DNA from 4 places in the Aquabacterium sp. NJ1 genome. Region 1 is predicted to be linked to each of the others. Evidence: predicted binding sites of a transcription regulator. Region 1 holds the regulator's gene; each other region holds the start of a gene.
What was found. Region 1 encodes FNR, which switches genes on or off when oxygen is low (the NO sensors DNR and NnrR bind a similar motif). Its sites were predicted from a motif close to TTGATNNNNATCAA; they were not measured.
Positions count from the first base shown of each region.

Region 1 (4,492 bases):
CGACGTGTGCGATTCGGTGATGGACAAGATGGGCGCGCCGCGTGGCCTGATCCGTTACGCCACGCTCAATGCGCTGGACAACGGTTGGGGCCGCAAGGAAATGTGGGGCCGCGTCACCCGCCCTCGCGTGCTCATCTACACGACCATTCTGCTGATCGTCGTGGGCGCTTTCCTCACCAGTTTGTATTCCCGCCCGCCGTTCCGTGTGGACGTGGTCCGTGACCGTGGGGCGCTCGCCCGCATCGTGGACGATGGTTTCGTCGAGAACGTCTATCGGATCCAGCTGATGAATGCCAGCGAATCGGTTCAGAAGTACCGCGTGGGTGTGGAGCAGCTCAGCCAGTCCATCGTCAAGGGTGGTGACGAGTTAGTGCTGGGCCCGGCGGAAGCGCGGTGGGTGCCCATCGCTGTTCGGGTGCCGCCAGAAGTGGCCGCGCGCATGGGCTCCGGCGCCTTCGGCATGACCGTGGTGGTGGAGCAGCTTCGCCAGGGTGATCGGCCTCAGGTCGACGTTCGGGAAAAGTCGACATTCATGGTGCCTCGCTGAGCGCACCTTGCAGGAGTAAGCATGTCTCAAGTTGAAAACAACGCAGTCGCCAACATCGAGCAATCGAAGCCCTGGTGGCGCTATCCCATCGTGTGGATGGTGTTTGGTGGCCCGGCCGCCGTGGTGGTGGCTTCCTTGTTCACGGCTTCGTTGGCCATCAAGCACGTCGACCCGGTGCTGGACACGTCTGTTGGCCAGGTGAGGGCGCCATCCGAGGCACCCGCCATCCAGGCGCGCAACCATTCTGCTGAACAGTCTCGCGAGTCCGTGGATCGGTAAAACCCCTAGGGGGTATGCCCCCTTATTTAGGGGTTATTCCTCGCTCGTTGTGTGACCCGTCGTAGGAATATGTGACTTGTGTCCCAGTTCAACGAAGGAGAACCGAATGACACAGCGCGTACTGCACGCTGCCCAGATCTTGTGGCCTGCTTTCCTGATTGCAGGGGTTCTAGAGATGGTGGTGTTTTCGTGGGTTGACCCGACCCAGTTGCGGATCGGTCAGTGGCAACCTGATGCCCAGACAACCTACAGTCTCGCGTTCTTCGTGTTCTGGGGTTTGGTGACGCTATCGTCGCTGCTCAGCCACTGGATGATGCGGGTGTCTGACTCTCCCGCGCATGCGCGCAGAGTGCGTCGCCATGCACGCCGCCAGCAGGTGCACAACCACGCTTGAATGAAAAAGGCCCGCTGAGTGCGGGCCTTTGCTTTTTGGGTGGTGCCGGCGGTATCGGCAGTATTGATGCGTCAGCAGCGCACGCTGTTGACCAGCGCGCGCAAGCCGGCTTCATCCGTGATGCGGATGTCGCGCTGCTTCACTTCCAGCAAGCCTTCTTCCTGGAACTTGGAGAAGGTACGGCTGACGGTTTCCAGCTTCAGCCCCAGGTAGCTGCCAATTTCTTCACGCGTCATGCGCAGCACCAGCGCAGACGCGGAGAAGCCGCGTGCGTGCAGACGCTGGGTCAGGTTCAGCAAGAAGGCCGCCAGGCGTTCTTCCGCGCGCATGCTGCCCAAAAGCAGCATCACGCCGTGGTCGCGCACAATTTCGCGGCTCATGATCTTGTGGAACTGGTGCTGCAGGTCCGAGAACTCGCGCGACAGGTCTTCCAGTTGCGAGTAGGGGATCACGCAGACCTGGGAGTCTTCCAGGGCGATGGCATCACAGGCGTGGCGGTCGGTGCTGATGCCGTCCAGCCCCAGCAGTTCGCCGGCCATCTGGAAGCCAGTCACTTGATCACGCCCATCTTCAGATGAAACGCGTGTCTTGAAGAAACCCGTCCGCACGGCATAGACCGAGCGGAAGGGGTCACCCGTGTGGAACAGCGCGTCACCGCGCTTGACGGTCTTGCGTGTGGCCACCAGGGAGTCAAGGTGCGACAACTGGGGTTGCGACAAGCCCACAGGCAGGCACAACTCGCGCAGGTTGCAACTCGAACAGGCTACTTTGAATGTGTCGTATTTCATGGAACAGCCAGACGCGCCGCCTTGGTCGTGATGACAGGAATGTTGTTGGGCGGTCGAGTCAGAAACGTCTGCGATGGGAAATGTACTGTTCAGCATGAGGAACCTCAAAGGTTGCCCGATTGTTGCTGCTTCCGTGTCGCCGACCTTGAGCCAGATCAACCCAACTAGGCGACAGTTTGGCACAGTCCCCGGCATGAGTGAACCGGTCCTGCTATCAAATCACGTTGCGCCCGCGATTTCCCGCGAGATGCTGTCTCGCCTGGACGTAAGCGGTCCGCGCTACACCTCCTACCCGACGGCAGACCGCTTCGTGGAGGCGTACGGCCCCGCGCAGTACCTGCAAGCCCTGCAGCAACGCGTGGAGGGCGGTGGTGCGGTGGGTGGCGCGGCTACGCCGCTGTCCATCTATGTGCACATTCCGTTTTGCGAGTCGGTTTGTTATTACTGCGCTTGCAACAAGGTGATTACCAAGCACCACGAGCGCGCGCTGGAATACCTGGACGCGCTGCGCACGGAAATCGAATTGGTGGTGGCGCAACTGGGCCGTGGGCAAGCGGTGTCCCAGCTGCACTTCGGTGGCGGTAGCCCGACCTTCCTGACCGACGACGAGCTGGAGGGCCTGCTGGCCACCTTGCAGTCGGCGTTCCGCTTTGTGCCAGGTGGTGAATATTCGATCGAAATCGACCCGCGGACGATTGATGCCTCGCGCCTCAAGCGCCTGGCAGCCATGGGTTTCAACCGCCTGAGCTTTGGGGTTCAGGACTTTGACCCGCACGTCCAGCATGCCGTGCACCGCGTGCAGCCCTTCGAGCAGGTCGCCGAGTTGATGCAGGCGGCGCGCGCCGAGGGCTTCGAGTCCATCAACATGGACCTGATCTACGGCTTGCCCAAGCAATCGCTGGAGAGCTTTCAGCGTACGCTCAATCAGGTCACCAGCCTGAAGCCGGATCGTGTCGCGCTGTATGCCTACGCCCACCTGCCGCAGCGCTTCAAGCCGCAGCGCCGCATTGACGCAGCGGCCTTGCCCAAGGCCGAGGACAAGATCGGCATGCTGTCGATGGCCATCAACCACTTTGGCGCGTCGGATTACGACTACATCGGCATGGATCACTTCGCCTTGCGCAGTGACAGCCTCGCAGTGGCGCGTCGGCAAGGGCGCCTGCACCGCAACTTCCAAGGCTACAGCACCCACCCGGACAGCGATCTGATCGGGCTGGGCGTGTCGGCCATCGGTCGTGTCGGGGCCCATTACTGTCAGAACGCGAAGACGCTGGACGAGTACTACGACTCGCTGCGTCGGCGCGAGTTTCCCATCGTGCGTGGCCTCATGCTGTCGCGCGATGACCTGGTGCGGCGCGCGGTGATCATGGCGGTCATGTGCCAGGGGCGGGTGGACATCGAATCCATCGAGCTCGCCTACCTGATTGATTTCAGGCAATACTTCGCAGCTGAACTGCGCCAGTTGGAGCCGCTCGTGGAGTCGGGGTTGGTGCAACTGGAGTCTGACGGTGTTCGTGTTACAGCCTTGGGCTGGTATTTCGTGCGGGCCATTGCCATGGTGTTCGACAGGCACCTGCAAGCCGACAAGACGGTTGAGCGCTTCTCGCGCATCATCTGACCGTTTGACCAGGAGAGGCTGGGCATGCTGTCCAGCTTGATGCTCACTGCGTTCCTCATGGGCCTGGGTGGCGTGCCGCATTGCGCCGCCATGTGTGGTGCTGCATGCGCCGCCTTGCTGCCCAATGGTGTGCCTTTGCTCAGCCTTCTGGGGCGCTGTGTGGGTTACGCCTTGCTGGGGGCGGTCGCGGCCGTGGGTTTTGGTGCGGCAGCGCAATGGGGGCGCCAGGTCTCGTTTCTTCAGCCTTTGTGGGTCATGGCCCAGGCGCTGGCGCTGCTGCTGGGCCTGTGGCTGCTTTGGTCTGGTGCCATGCCTCGCCAGCTGGACGAGTTGGGGCAGGGCGCTTACCGTGCTTTGCGTGCCCGTTTGAATGCCACGCCGGTGTTTCGCGAGGGCGGCGCCTTGCGCGCCATCTGGCCGTTTGTTGCCGGCATGGCCTGGGCCATGTTGCCTTGCGGCTTGTTGTACGCGGCCGTGATGGTGGCCGCCTTGGCGCCTGACGCCATGGGCGGTGGCTTGGTGATGCTGGCTTTTGCCGTGCCGGGTGCGTTCGGCGTGTGGGGGGCGCCTGTGGTCCTCCGTCGGTTGGCCCGCATCGGGCGCGGTTCGGATGTGTCTGCGCCTGCCGGGCTTGGGCAAGGGGATGCCGCTGCGATCGTGCCGGTGTTGTGGCTGAGGCCGGAGCGCCCGGATGCTTGTGCTGGCAGCGCAGCCAGGAAGGCGCTCGCATCGACACCGTCTGGTGCGGCGCAGGCCGGCGCCGCGTTCGATCCACGTTGGGCCGTTCGCCTTTCGGGCTTGATGCTGGCGGCCATGTCCGCATGGGCCCTCTATCACCAGGTCATGGATCAGTGGCGGGCGTGGTG
Region 1 covers NZ_JRKM01000001.1:4,758,894-4,763,385, forward strand. Annotated here, with positions in the region: gene ccoG (cytochrome c oxidase accessory protein CcoG) at 1-547, shown strand, start outside; gene JY96_RS20590 (hypothetical protein) at 569-826, shown strand; gene JY96_RS20595 (hypothetical protein) at 933-1,220, shown strand; gene fnr (fumarate/nitrate reduction transcriptional regulator Fnr) at 1,292-2,008, opposite strand; gene hemN (oxygen-independent coproporphyrinogen III oxidase) at 2,202-3,626, shown strand; gene JY96_RS22620 (sulfite exporter TauE/SafE family protein) at 3,651-4,492, shown strand, end outside.

Region 2 (4,492 bases), 1.2 Mb from region 1:
TGCCCTTGCCAGGTGGCTCAAGGATCACGTCACGGCGGTGTTCTCGACCGTGGCAGGGTTCATCCCCATCAGCAGTTTGTTGAAGACGCCCGTTTCAGCAGGCATTCTGGATGTGGCCTCGTCGCCCAATATGGATGTGTATCTGGGCCGTGGCGTGGGTGGTGGCTCACTGGTGAACCTGGCCATGTTGATCACGCCTTATCGCGAGACGCTGCAACGCATCCTGCCTGCCAGCATCGACATCAACGAGCTGTACAACACCTACTACCCGCGCGCGCTGGTCGGGCTCAAGGACAACAAGATTCGCCCGCCGTATTTCCAGCCCAGTGCCTACCACCGCTACGCCCGCGTGGCCTGCACCCAGGCCGCCAAGGCTGGCATCCTCTGGCGCTCGCTGGATTCTGGCTATGACATGGCCTACATGGAGCAGGAAGAGACGGGCTCCGTGCCCAAGTCAGCGCTGGGCCGCGAGGGCGGTTTTGGCAGCAACTATGACAAGAGCAGCCTTGACAAGAACTACCTGGCCGAGGCCGTGGGCACCGGTCTGGCCAGCATCCAGCCTTTGACCGAGGCCGCCTCCATCACGCGGGGCGAGGATGGGCGCTACCATGTGTCGACCAAGCAGATAGATGCGAGGGGCGCGGTGCTGTCCACGCGCGCACATCAATTGTGATCGCCTGCCCCTGGGCGGCGGCAGCATGGGGACGACGCAGTTGCTGGTCAAGTACCGCGCGACAGGCACCTTGCCGGATCTCAACGAGTACGGGGGCACGCGTTGGCGTTCCCATGGCAAGATTTTCATGGTTCGCTACGTGTTCACGCCAATGGGCACCAAGACTTCGGTGTCGCCTTGTACTGGCATTGACGCGCTGGATCATCGCAAGCAGCAGGTGTACTCACCGAACTTCTCCATGACGCAGACGCCAGAATTGGGCAGGTTCAGTTTCGACGCTCAGACCAATCAGTCCGTTCCGCAGTGGCCCAGCAGTGCGAAGACCGAGCCGGTCACGAGCGGGCACGCCGTTTATGACCGCATCAACAAGGCCAACGGCGCTACGTACAACAAGCGTTGGCTTGGCGGCAAGACGGAAGAGGATAACGCCACTTGCCACCCACTGGGTGGTTGCTCGCTCGGCCTGGCTACGGGTAACCTCGGCGAGGTCAAGAGCTGCCCGGGCATGTACGTGATGGACTCGTCCATGTTCCCGGATTCACTGGTGGCAAACCCGACCTTGTCGACGATGGCGTTCGCAGAGCGCAGCATCGAGCGGATCATCGCGCAGTCGCGGTAAAGAGAGGCGCGGGCCGGTCACCCATCCCGGGTCACCGGCCTGGATGAACCAGAATGTCAGGCCAACAGCCTGTGTCAGTCAACCACCATGGGCTTCGCGCACCAGGCGGTCGTGGCGCTCGGTGTCTTCCTTCACATGCTTGGCCACGTAGTGGTAGATGTAGCCCAGCATCACGAACATGAAGGCAATCACGGCCAGACTCATCAGGCCATAGTCGGTGGTGAAAAAGTCAATCCAGGCGTGCATGGTTGTTCTCCGTTCAAATCACAGGGTTGATCTGACGCCTGTTGCGCCCGATACGCTCTGATCCACATCAAGCCTGAGACTTGAAACCCCCCACCGTACCGAAGGATTTGACACGGCACAATGCGTGGATGCAAGCCATTCGCATCCTGTCTTGTCGTGCCAGCCGTTCACTCTGCCTGGGCCTGATTGGCCTGGCCTTGTGGGCAACTGCGCAGGCACAGCAAGGGCCGCAGGTGCTGCCTTCCGGCACGGCCTCGGCAACCCAGGGCATCCCCCCTGTGCTGAACCGCCCGCGCATCGGCCTGGTGCTGTCGGGTGGCGGCGCGCGTGGCCTGGCCCACGTGGGCGTGCTCAAGGTGCTGGAGCGCGAGCGCATCCCCGTTGACGTGATCGCTGGCACCTCCATGGGTGCCATCGTGGGCGGGCTGTATGCCAGCGGCTTGTCGGCGCGCGAGGTCGAGGCCGAGGTGCGCAAGCTGGACTGGGACAATGTGTTCGCCAGCCGGGTGGACCGCCGCGAGCTGTCGCAGCGCCGCAAGGAGCAGGACTTCGAGGTCTCGCCGCTGATCGAGATCGGCGTGGGCCCGGATGGGCTCAAGGCCCCGATCGGCTCCATCTCCAGCCGAGGCCTGGAATCGCACCTGCGGCGCCTGACCTTGTCGGCCCGCCACATCAAGACCTTTGACGACCTGCCCACACCGTTTCGGGCGGTGGCCACGGACATGGAGTCCGGCCAGGCCGTGATCCTCAAGGACGGCGATCTGGCCACGGCCTTGCGTTCCAGCATGTCGGTGCCGGGTGTGTTCGCGCCCGTCGAGGTCAATGGCCGCATCCTGGGTGATGGCGGCCTGGTCAACAACACGCCGGTGGATGTGGCCCGGCAACTGGGCGCGCAGCGCCTCATCGTGGTCAACATCGGCACGCCCCTGGCCAAGCGCGAGACCTTGTCCTCGCTGACCGGGGTGACGGCCCAGATGATCAACATCCTGACCGAGCAGAACGTGCGCCAGAGCCTGGCCACGCTCACGCCGCAGGACGTGCTGATCGACCCCACGCTGGAAGGCCTGACGGCAGCCGACTTCAACCGCGCGCCCGAATTCATGCGGCTGGGCGAGTTGCAGGCCGAGGCCATGGTGCTGCGCATGCAGGACCTCAAGCTCAGCGAGGCTGACTACGCGGCCTGGAAGGCGCAACGCGTCAAGCGCATGACCCAGGCGGTGCCGCTGACCTTCGTGCGCTTCGAGGGCACGCAGCTGACGCATCCTGAAACTCGCCCCGACATTCTGCAGACGCAGCCCGGTGAAGTGTTCGATGTGGCCAAGGCTGAGCGCGACATCACCGTGCTGGCGGCTTCTGGCGACTACCAGCGCACCGACTACCGGCTGGTGCGCACCCCGGATGGCAAGGAAGGCCTGGTCTTTGACCTCAAGGAAAAGACCTGGGGGCCGGACTACCTGCAGATGGGCCTGGATTTCAGTGCCGACAACCGCGGGCGCAGCGCGTTCAACCTCAAGCTGGTGCACAACCGTCACTGGCTGGACAACGCGGGCACCGAATGGCGCAACTTCCTGCGCCTGGGCACCTCGCCCGCGCTGGGCACCGAGCTGTATCGCCCCACCAGCTGGCGCTTGCCGGACGGGCTCAGCGGTTTCATGGCCGGCTCGTTGTCGACGCAGCGGCGCACGCTGTCTTACTACCTGGACCCGGATGGCGAGCTGGCCGCCGAGGTCGAACGCAGCATCACCAGCTACAACCTGGACGTCGGTGCCAACTGGCGCGAGCTGGGCGAGGTGCGCCTGGGACTGGTCGACGAGGCCTGGCGTGATGGCCCGACGCTGACCTCGGCCGACTATGCCTTGGCGCGCGGTGACGATGCGGCCTCGCGTGTGGCCCGCTGGCGCGAGCGCGGCTGGCGCATCAAGACCGTGTTCGACCAGCTGGACAACGCCTTCTTCCCCACGCATGGCTGGCGTGTGGAGGGCAACTGGATGCAGGGCCGCAGCCTGCGCCGGGGTGATTCACCAGGCCCTGAAGGGCGTGTGCGGCACCTGGAGTTGCAGGCACAGACGGTACACAGCTGGGGCACGCACACGCTCAACCTGGGCGCCAGGCTGGGCCTGTCTGATGGCGTCAGCCCGGACATCCCGCGTTATGGCCTGGGTGGCTTCCAGATGCTGTCGGGCTATGCGCCCTTCCAGGTCAGCGGCCAGCAGATTGCCTTGCTGCGCCTGGGCTACATGGTCCGCCTGACGGACATGGCGCTCACACGCGGCCTGTTTTTGGGCAGCAGCTTTGAAGTGGGCAATGCCTGGGACAAGCCCGAGGACGTGGGCCGGGGCAAGAAGCGCACCGGCATGAGCCTGTACCTGGGCGCGGACACGGCCTTCGGGCCGGTGTACCTGGCCGTGGTGCACAGCCCCGTGGTGGGGCCGACCTTGATGCTCTTCGTCGGCCGGCCCTGAGGCCTGGGCCGGCAGCGTGGGGCCGCCTTTGAGCCGCCTGTGGATCAGACGCGGCTGAGCGCCTGGCCCACCGTGGCGCGCAGGTGGTCCAGCACGTGGGCCGTGATCTTGTTGAGCGGCAGGATCTCGTTGACGGCGCCCGCGGCAATGGCTTCACGCGGCATGCCGAACACCACGCAGCTGGCTTCGTCCTGGGCCACGCAATAGGCGCCGGCGTCGCGCATCTCGCGCATGGCCTTGGCACCATCGGCGCCCATGCCCGTGAGCATCACGCCAATCGCATTGGGCCCCACGATGCGGGCGGCCGACTTGAACAGCACCTCCACGCTGGGCTTGTGGCGGTTCACCGGGTCACCGTCCTGCACGCGGGCGATGTAGTTGGCGCCCGAGCGCTCCACGCTCAGGTGCATGCCGCCTGGTGCGATGTAGGCATGGCCGGGCAGGATGCGCTCGCCATCGCTCGCTTCCTTGACGCTGATCTTGCACAGGCCA
Region 2 covers NZ_JRKM01000001.1:3,553,673-3,558,164, forward strand. Annotated here, with positions in the region: gene JY96_RS22405 (hypothetical protein) at 80-673, shown strand; gene JY96_RS22410 (GMC oxidoreductase) at 699-1,292, shown strand; gene JY96_RS22885 (DUF3149 domain-containing protein) at 1,371-1,538, opposite strand; gene JY96_RS15280 (patatin-like phospholipase family protein) at 1,667-4,000, shown strand; gene JY96_RS15285 (chemotaxis response regulator protein-glutamate methylesterase) at 4,045-4,492, opposite strand, start outside.
Region 2: JY96_RS22885 (DUF3149 domain-containing protein) is a predicted target of FNR. The motif match lies at 1,596-1,609, and genes of this name have one in related genera.

Region 3 (4,492 bases), 3.2 Mb from region 1:
AACGTGCAGAATGAGCAATTACAAACGGACCTCTTTACTCGCGCCGTTGTAGCAGGCGTACTATCCAGCGCAAACGCCAATGGTTGGATACTGTTACCTGCCAATACCCCAATGCTTAGGAGTGAAACCTTAAAAAAGGTCGCTCATGCTATGGCGACACAATCAGTTGTTTACCCTCAATTTCGCCAAATACCCGGACATCCAATTGGGTTCTCCTCCGAGTTCTTTTCGGAATTGATACGCATGCAAAGTGAACGTGATTTTTTGCGTCTAATTGCACGCTACCCTGCTCAAGGAATTGACGTTGACGATCCCGGAATTTTGCTTGGAGAAGGGTTACCTTCAGATCAAAGATTCACAATCAATCAAATAACCACAGCACAACATTCGCGACTGGCAAATTAAAAAAGCCCCACTGGGGGCTTTTTTAATTACAACGAACAATCCAGCCAGTCAAAAAGCCTTCTCCGCCCCTAAACCAACCATACTTGCATTACCCTTGTGTCCTGCGACATCAAACTTCGTAATGTCAAAAGTACCAATCAACTTGATCAAATCAGGAATATCGTATTCAACGCCAAGCCCAAGGTAGGGCTTTAGCTTGGAAGCCGACTCACTACCTCTTGATTGGCCATTAACTTCAGTGCGATATGTGGAAGTCACATATGCAGCACCAGCCTTAACACTAAACGCAACCTGATCGACCAAAGGAATTTTTGCAACCAACGCCACAGACAATGCATTGGTATCGGCAGAGTATTGAGCAGGAACAACACGAGTTGCATTCAACCCAGTATTATCAGCATCGTAGTACACCTCAGTTGCAGTAGCGTCTTTTGTTCGGGCTCGCCCAAATTGAAAGTAAGAAACCTCAAAGGCACCAATCTTACCAAATCCAAAATCAACTGTATTTTTAGGGGATAAGGCTGCCCCCCCATAAAACTTCCACCCTTTTGCCGACTTATCGCACCCTCCAGCAGAAGGGCAACCAAAATCAACATTAGTGAAGGAATAAACAGCGCCAGCATAGCCTTGAGAGTAGGCAGCGGGCACCAGCGAGAAAAATGCTGTTACGACAGCCAAAACGCGCTTCATAGAACGTCCTTGAAAAATTAGAAAATACAAGGCACGATCAGAAAGATCGTCCCACGCCAAAGGTAAACAGCGTGTTATCCAAAGTGGTCGACGTCTTCCGCACGTAAGTCCCAAGATTACAGGTACTATTGCCAAATTTCTGCTTAGCGAGGTCGCACATCAAGGCTGTAGTAGACACAGGACTATTTTCGATGGTGTAGGCCAACCTTGGACCGTAATCCTTCAAAACATCAGAGCCGCTCGTAATAGTTGTATTACGAGTAGTCAGCGTCGCATCCGTTTTGTATCGAAGCTTACCGACGCTGATACTAGCATGCCATGATTCATCAATATTAGCCTTCAAGCCCAAGAAAGGCCCCCAACCCAGCACGTTCTCAACCGTAACCGTCGTATCTCCTGCGCTCGCCCCTCCTTGATATGCATTCAAATAATCGGTGGCTCTAGCATCAAAAAACATCGCATAGGAAGCACCAAATCCCAAGAATGGTCGAATTTGATCTTTTGCTGCCCCGAAATATCGCCCCAACACCGCCGTAGGTGGCAACATTTTTAAACTAACGATTTTTTGACCATTGAGGTGATTTGCACCATCACCGTAGATATCAACTTTGAGTGGCGCAGCCAACACATAGGCTTCGAGCACCCAGCTAAGCTCATCATCCAGATAATACCCAACGGAAACGGCTGGGGTACCAACCATGGCTTGCCCGCGCGCCTTGATTCCACAGGGGGTTCCTATCCCACTAGCCTCACAGGTATAGCCCGAGGCAACATCATCAGGAATTGCACCCACTCCAGGAATTTGACTAAACAGACTTGTATTCAGCGTATTAAACTGATTCTTACTAATCCCGTTGCTGGAGGTAAAAGTTGGATTACCCGAACCAAGTCGATTCTTGATTTCATCTGTCGCAACAACGGGGCCCGTTACATCATAAGTATTGCCAGAGGTTGTTTTTACATTCGCGCGGATGTAATTCAACCGGAAAAACATCCGATCACGAACCGAGGGCGACACCTTCGCGAAAATACTGTCCACAGTCTCGGCTTGAGCCGGAGCCACCATCGAAGCCAGCACTGCAGACAAAGCCACCGCGAACCCCGTTCGCGACAAGGCTGAAAATTTCATGTCGTCTCCTCAATTAACCACACCCACCGCGACGGTGGCAACAATTTTGATCAAATAGCCTGGACAGGCGGAATCTGTGACTTTGTACCAGCCGGGCTGCAAAAGTCAATTGATGTAAATATCTAACCACAACACCAAAGAAAAAGCCGCTCGGCGCAGAGCGTGAGCGGCTCTTGACTGAAATCAGGATGCACGAGGTACACCCTGATTCAGACGACCAATTACTTGGCGCGGCGACGAGCCACCAGGCCCATACCAGCCAAGCCCAGGCCCATCAGAGCGTAGCTCGAAGGCTCAGGCACAGCGGTGATCGTGGAAGTGATCGTACCGAAGTCAGTCACGCCCATCAGAGCCGACTTGCCCAGGTTCAGCAGCCCCAGGGACGTCACGAACTTGTTGAAACCGTCGGTGGTGATCGACAGGCCAGTCAGCGTCGTGGTGTAGGTGCCAGCACCAGCAACCGTGGTGTCGCCAGTGATGGAACCGATGTCCCACAGGTAGAAGTTGTTCAGGGTGCCCACGCCGTTGCCGCCGATGATCGTGGCGTAGACCTTCTTGTTGGCCAGGTCAACGTTCAGGTCGGTCACGGTCAGCGAACCGCCGCTGGACACGCTCTTCAGCACAGGAGCGGTCTGGGTAGCGCCACCGGTGGTAGCAGCAGACAGAACGGCGTTCGTGGCGGTGTCGATGGTCAGAGCGGTGATCGGAGCCGAAGCAGAAGCCTCGGTGTAGAAACCGTCAGAGTCCTTCAGAACGGTAGCGGTAGCAGCACCGTAGCCAGCCACGGAAACCTTCCCGGTGTCCAGAGCGCCCAGCAGGTCAGCGCTGAACGACAGCGAGCCAGAACCGGTGAAGGACAGGCCGTTGTAGACCGTGCCCACGGGAACGGTCACGCTGGCGGCGCTGGCAACGCCAACTGCCACAAATGCTGCAGCAGCGACGATGCTCTTCATTGCAAATTTCATGTCTTTTCTCCACTTTAAAGCGGCCCTTTGAAACTTCTCAGCTGTCAGAAGGCATCCGCGTCTTCCTTTGACGAGCACAGACTGGTCTTTCGATGTCTGTTCGTCACAAGCATACCGGGCAATAGTTCACGGACACAACGGCTGTTGCCCCTCAAACACGTACACGAAGGGTCAGGAAAACACCAGTTCCGACCGGATTCCCCCGCATTCGGGTGTAGGGGTTACCCCCGAGACAGGTTGAAATCGCCCCTAGGAGAGAGGGCGTATGCGCGCCAGACTTGTCGCGAAAAAAGCCGCCTGGCCTTTCGACCAGAGCGGCTTGCACATGTAACCCTTTGAGCGGGGTTGGCAACCCCTGATACAGCGCCGTTACTTGCGGCGGCGGGCCACCACACCCATGCCGACCAAGCCAAGCGCCATCAGCGCGTAGGTAGAGGGCTCGGGCACGACCGCGACGTTCTTGGCGACGATCGTGGAGGTGATGGTGCCGAAGTCCGTCACGCCAGACAGGGCGCTCTTGCCCAGGTTCAGCAGCCCCAGAGATTGCACAAAGGTGTTGAAGCCCGCCGAGGTGATGGAAAGGCCGGTCATCGTGGTGGTGAACGAACCCGCGCCAGTGACACTGGTGGCGCCGGTGATGCTGCCGATGTCCCACAGGTAGAAGTTGTTCAGGGTACCCACGCCGTTGCCGCCGATGATGGTGGCGTAGACCTTCTTGTTGGCCAGGTCGACGTTCAGGTCGGTCACGGTCAGCGAGCCGCCGCTGGACACGCTCTTGAGCACGGGGGCGGTCTGGGTGGCGCCGCCAGAGGTGGCCGCACTCATCACGTTATAGGTCGAGGAGTCGATGGTCAGGGCGGTGATCGGTGCCGCAGCCGAAACCTGGGTGTAATAGCCATCGGAGTCCTTGGTCACGGTGGCAGTAGCCGCACCGTAGCCGGCAACGGAGACCTTGCCGGTGTCCAGCGCGCCCAGCAGGTCAGCGCTGAAGGACAAGGAGCCCGCCCCCGAAAAGCTCAGGCCGTTGTAGGCCGTGTTGGCGGGGACGGTCACGCTGGCGGCGCTGGCCATGCCGGCTGCAACGAAGGCGGTGGCGGCGACGATACTCTTCAAGGCAAATTTCATATTGATCTCCACTCAGGGTAACGGACCTTTTGCAACACAAACTGGCTTGCAATCAACTGGCGTCCGGTAACTTCCTTTGACTGCATCGATCTTTCGATCTCTGTTGTTACGAAGCTTATCGGCCGCTCAGATGGGGCACAACGGTGGGTCGCTCTACCTGGTGTGAACTAATGCGCAG
Region 3 covers NZ_JRKM01000001.1:1,597,519-1,602,010, forward strand. Annotated here, with positions in the region: gene JY96_RS22780 (NTP transferase domain-containing protein) at 1-405, shown strand, start outside; gene JY96_RS22785 (outer membrane beta-barrel protein) at 454-1,095, opposite strand; gene JY96_RS22790 (OmpW family protein) at 1,133-2,224, opposite strand; gene JY96_RS06760 (PEP-CTERM sorting domain-containing protein) at 2,446-3,189, opposite strand; gene JY96_RS06765 (PEP-CTERM sorting domain-containing protein) at 3,559-4,314, opposite strand.
Region 3: JY96_RS22790 (OmpW family protein) is a predicted target of FNR. The motif match lies at 2,398-2,411, and genes of this name have one in related genera.

Region 4 (4,492 bases), 210 kb from region 1:
GGCCTGCTCAACAACGGGGCAGACACATGCACCGCATGGCACGGGCGCTCGAAATACACCGGGCAATGGAAGAAGGCCTCATACACGGCCACGGGCGCTTGGGCCTGGTGCGCGAACTCGATGCACGTGGGGTGAGACACATTGCCCGTGATCCAGCGCCCGAACTCCACCCAGCCGGCAAACGCCGCTTCGATCTGCAAGGGCAGGCTCGCCCATGAGCCCGAGACCTGCATCTCCACCAGGGCCTCCTCACCTTCGTACCGCATGTCACATCGGGCGAAGCCCAGCCGATAGGGCTCGAACTGGCACAGGAGTGCGATGGCCTCGGCCAAGGTGCTGCTGCTCATGCTCGCGTAGGCCAGCACATCCAGCGCCACAGGCGTCACGGCGGCCCCCAGCCTCAAACCGAGTGGCAGCCCAGGCGCCTGCCCTGAAGGTGCCCCCAAAGCCTGATTCGCCAGTAGCGCTTGGTGTGCCGCATCGGCCTGCACGGCCTTGTTCAGGATCTGATCGATCACGTCCAGCGACACACGGCTGGATGGCTCGGCCAGCGCGGCCTGGTCCAGCCCCATCGCGCGCAGGTCTGCCGACAGATCCACACCCAGGCCAGCCAGCGCGTCAAGCAGGTAACGCAGATAAAAGCCTGCGGCAGTCAGCACGGTGATGGTCATCTCCCCAAAATCGCTTCGCGGTGTCAAAACGCCCTGTCAACCCGGTCAAGACAAGCCGCCGGGCCGCTCACTAAGCTGGGCCCATCGTAATGAACAACTAAGGTGACATCGTGCCGCTTCCCACACCCGAGGCCTACCAGCACTTATCCCAACGTGGCGACGCGCTGGCCGATGCCGTGATCGAGGCCTTGATGAAAAACGGGCGCCGGGATGGCGACCTTCTGGGCCAGGTGCGCCAGTTGGCGGATCAGGAAGGCGGCGTCTACCGGCAGTTCATGGACAGCGTCAACCATGTGCCGTCCTGGGCCGATGTGGACGCCATGCAGGCGGGCCAGGAGCTGTTTCTGCGCTGTGCGCCCTTGTCCATCGCCTCGTTCGTGCTGGGCAGCCTGCTGATCACCTACACGCCGCCGGGTTCGGCCAAAGTGCTGTTGCACACAGGCCGCCTGCGCCAGGACGTGGTCCGCCGCCTGTTCGAAACATCAACCATGGTCCATGCGGTGATGCAGCCTGGTGGCCTGAAGGTGGGCGCACCGGGGCACCAGGCCATCATCCGCGTGAGGTTGCTGCATGCCATGGTGCGCCACCATGTGCTGACCCGCACCCAATGGCCGAATGCCGAATTGGGCGGACCCATCAACCAGTTGCAACTGAGCCTCACCGCGCTGGGCTTCAGCAGCATCCTGCTCAACAGCATGAGCAGCCTGGGCGTGCGCGTCAGTGACGAAGAAGCACGCAGCTACCAGTTGCTCTGGCGCTGGGGCAACCACCTGCAGGGCGTGGACCTCAGCCTGCTGCCCGACACGCTGGAGGATGAGGCCCGGCTGTATCAATACTTCCAGCGCGATCTGATCAAGCCGGACGACAACAGCCGGACGCTGGTGGCCGCCGTGCACCAGGGGCTGGCCTGGCAATCACCCTTCTTCTTGCCACAAGGTGCGCTGGAGGCCGTGTCGCGCCGGCTGCTGGGCTCCGCGTGGGCCGATCAGCTGCACATCCCCCGTCACCCGGTGTGGGCAGCGGTGCTGAGCGTGGTCGCGGGCCTGCACCGTGCCACGTCCATCCGCTACCGGATTCCGGGCTGGCGTGCCATGGAGGTCCGCGCGGGCAGCCGCTACTTCAGCTACCTGGTGGCCAAGGGGCTCAAGGGCAAACCGGCGGACTACGCCCTCAAGACCTCGCACTGAGGCCAGCCCCAAGCCAGGATCAGGGTCAGAAGCTGTAGCTCACGCCGAAATCGGCGGACAACTCGCCATCCTTCTCTTGTGAGTCGAAGGGAAAGGATCGGCGGTACAGCACCTCGTACTTCAAGCCGATGTGGTTGGTCAGCTTGTTGCGCAAGGCCAGGCTCATGGTGCGGAAGGTCTCGCGGCGGCTTTGCTCTTGCACGCCATTGAACTTCAGCGACAGCTGGTCCGTGATGTCCCAGGAAGCCTTCAGACTGGTGGTGTAGAGCACCTCGCTGATATTGTCATCGTCTTCGGAATGGGCCACGCGGTAACCGGAGCCCAGCTCCAGGCTCAGGTTCCAGTTGCCATCGCCACCAAACTTGCGGCCCGCCCCCACCCGCATGGCCTGCGCCGACTGGTAGTAACCAAAGCGGTTGTGACGCACGCGTGGCGACACATACAGGTAATACGGCTCATCGTCGAAGAACTGCTTGAACTTCACGCTGGCGTCATACCGGTCCCGGTTGATGGCCTGCGGCACGCCCTCCTCCTTGATGTACTCGCGGTCAAAGCGCAGCTCGCCGTCCAGTTCACGCTGAGGCATGGGGTAGGCCAGGTCGGCGGCCAATGTCAGCCGGCGGCTGGTGTACTCGGACTTGTTGTAGCTGTATTGCCCGTCAACGTCGCCCGTCAGCTTGTCCTGCACCGGGGTTTCGGCTTGGGCCACGCCAAGGTCCATCAGGCCAATCAGCGCAATCAGGGCATACGTCACCACCAGCAGGCCATGCCATCCACCTCCGCGCTGGCGCCGCCCGCCCTTCATCTCATCCATACCGTCAACTCAGGCTGATTCACACAGGCCAGCATCATGCCCGGACTCCAGCCCCGGATCGGCTCGCAACCGGCCGCCCGGGCGCATTTGCGCCAACTCAAACGCCGCCGAGTCGGCCGTCGCCCCTTTGCGTCAGGCCGGCCAGGGGGCCTGATTTCTTGAACTGCTTCAAGGACAGTCCTGTTTCCCAGGTCGAACATGCCCTTGCTCTATCTGAGGGTATGTCGCCACCCCGAGCAGGTACCACCCGCTGGCACCCCCAACGGCACAGCACCGGGCCAGGTTGTCCGCCGGCCCCATCGATACTGGAGAAACCAAGATGAACACTCCGCGCATGGCCAGACTGGCTGCCGCCATGATGGTGGCACTGGCATTCGGGGCCCAGGCTGAAGAGGTCAAAAAGCCCTCGCAACCTGAGATCAACTACCAGGCAGGTACTTCGCCACTGGCCACCGAGCCGATGTACCAGAGCAGCAACCCCAAGGCCCCGCCCATGACCCAGGCGGAGTTCGACAAGGCCCGCAAGATCTACTTCGAACGCTGCGCCGGTTGCCACGGCGTGCTGCGCAAGGGCGCCACTGGCAAACCCCTGACACCGGACATCACCCTGAGCAAGGGCACCGACTACCTCAAGGTCTTCATCGCCTACGGCTCGCCCGCCGGCATGCCCAACTGGATGACCTCGGGCGAAATGAGCGAAGCCGATGTGGACCTGATGGCCCGCTACATCCAGCAAGACCCTCCGACACCGCCCGAGTTCGGCATGGAGCAGATGAAGTCGACCTGGAAGGTCATCGTCCCACCAGACAAGCGCCCCACCAAGAAGCTGAACAACTACAACATCAGCAACATCTTCTCGACCACGCTGCGTGACAGCGGCGAGGTGGCCCTGATCGATGGCGACACCAAGCAGATCATCAACATCATCAAGACCGGCTATGCGGTGCACATCTCGCGCCTGTCGGCTTCGGGTCGCTACCTGTTCGTGATCGGCCGCGACGCCAAGATCAACATGATCGACCTGTGGATGGAAAAGCCCGATAACGTGGCCGAGATCCGCGTGGGCCTGGAAGCCCGCTCGGTCGACACCTCCAAGTACAAGGGTTATGAAGACAAGCTGGCGATCGCCGGCAGCTACTGGCCGCCTCAGTACACCATCATGCGCGGCGACACGCTGGAGCCGCTCAAGATCGTGTCCACCCGCGGCATGACGGTGGACAAGCAGGAATACCACCCCGAGCCCCGCGTGGCCTCGATCGTGGCTTCCCACTTCAAGCCCGAGTTCGTGGTCAACGTGAAGGAAACCGGCAAGACCCTGCTGGTGGACTACTCGGACATCAATGCACTCAAGACCACCGAGATCGGCACCGCCCGCTTCCTGCATGACGGCGGCCTGGACTCCACCCACCGCTACTTCATGGTCGCGGCCAACCAGTCCAACAAGATCGCGGCCGTTGACCTCAAGGAAGGCAAGCTGGCGGCGCTGATCGACGTCGGCAAGATCCCCCACCCGGGTCGTGGCGCCAACTTCATCCACGCGAAGTACGGCCCCGTGTGGTCGACCGGCCACCTGGGTGACGACAGCATCTCGCTGATCGGCACCGACCCTGTGCACCACAAGGCGCAGGCCTGGAAGGTGGTCGAGACCATCAAGAGCCAGGGCGGCGGTTCGCTGTTCATCAAGAGCCACCCGAAATCCACGCACCTGTATGTGGACAACCCGCTGAACCCGGATCCTGCCATCTCGCACACCGTGGCCGTGTACGACATCAAGAACCTGGCCAAGGGTTTCACGGTCCTGCCAATCGCCGATTGGACCG
Region 4 covers NZ_JRKM01000001.1:4,551,586-4,556,077, reverse strand. Annotated here, with positions in the region: gene JY96_RS19650 (AraC family transcriptional regulator) at 1-671, opposite strand, end outside; gene JY96_RS19645 (oxygenase MpaB family protein) at 782-1,858, shown strand; gene JY96_RS19640 (DUF481 domain-containing protein) at 1,884-2,672, opposite strand; gene JY96_RS19635 (nitrite reductase) at 2,992-4,492, shown strand, end outside.
Region 4: JY96_RS19635 (nitrite reductase) is a predicted target of FNR. The motif match lies at 2,831-2,844, and genes of this name have one in related genera.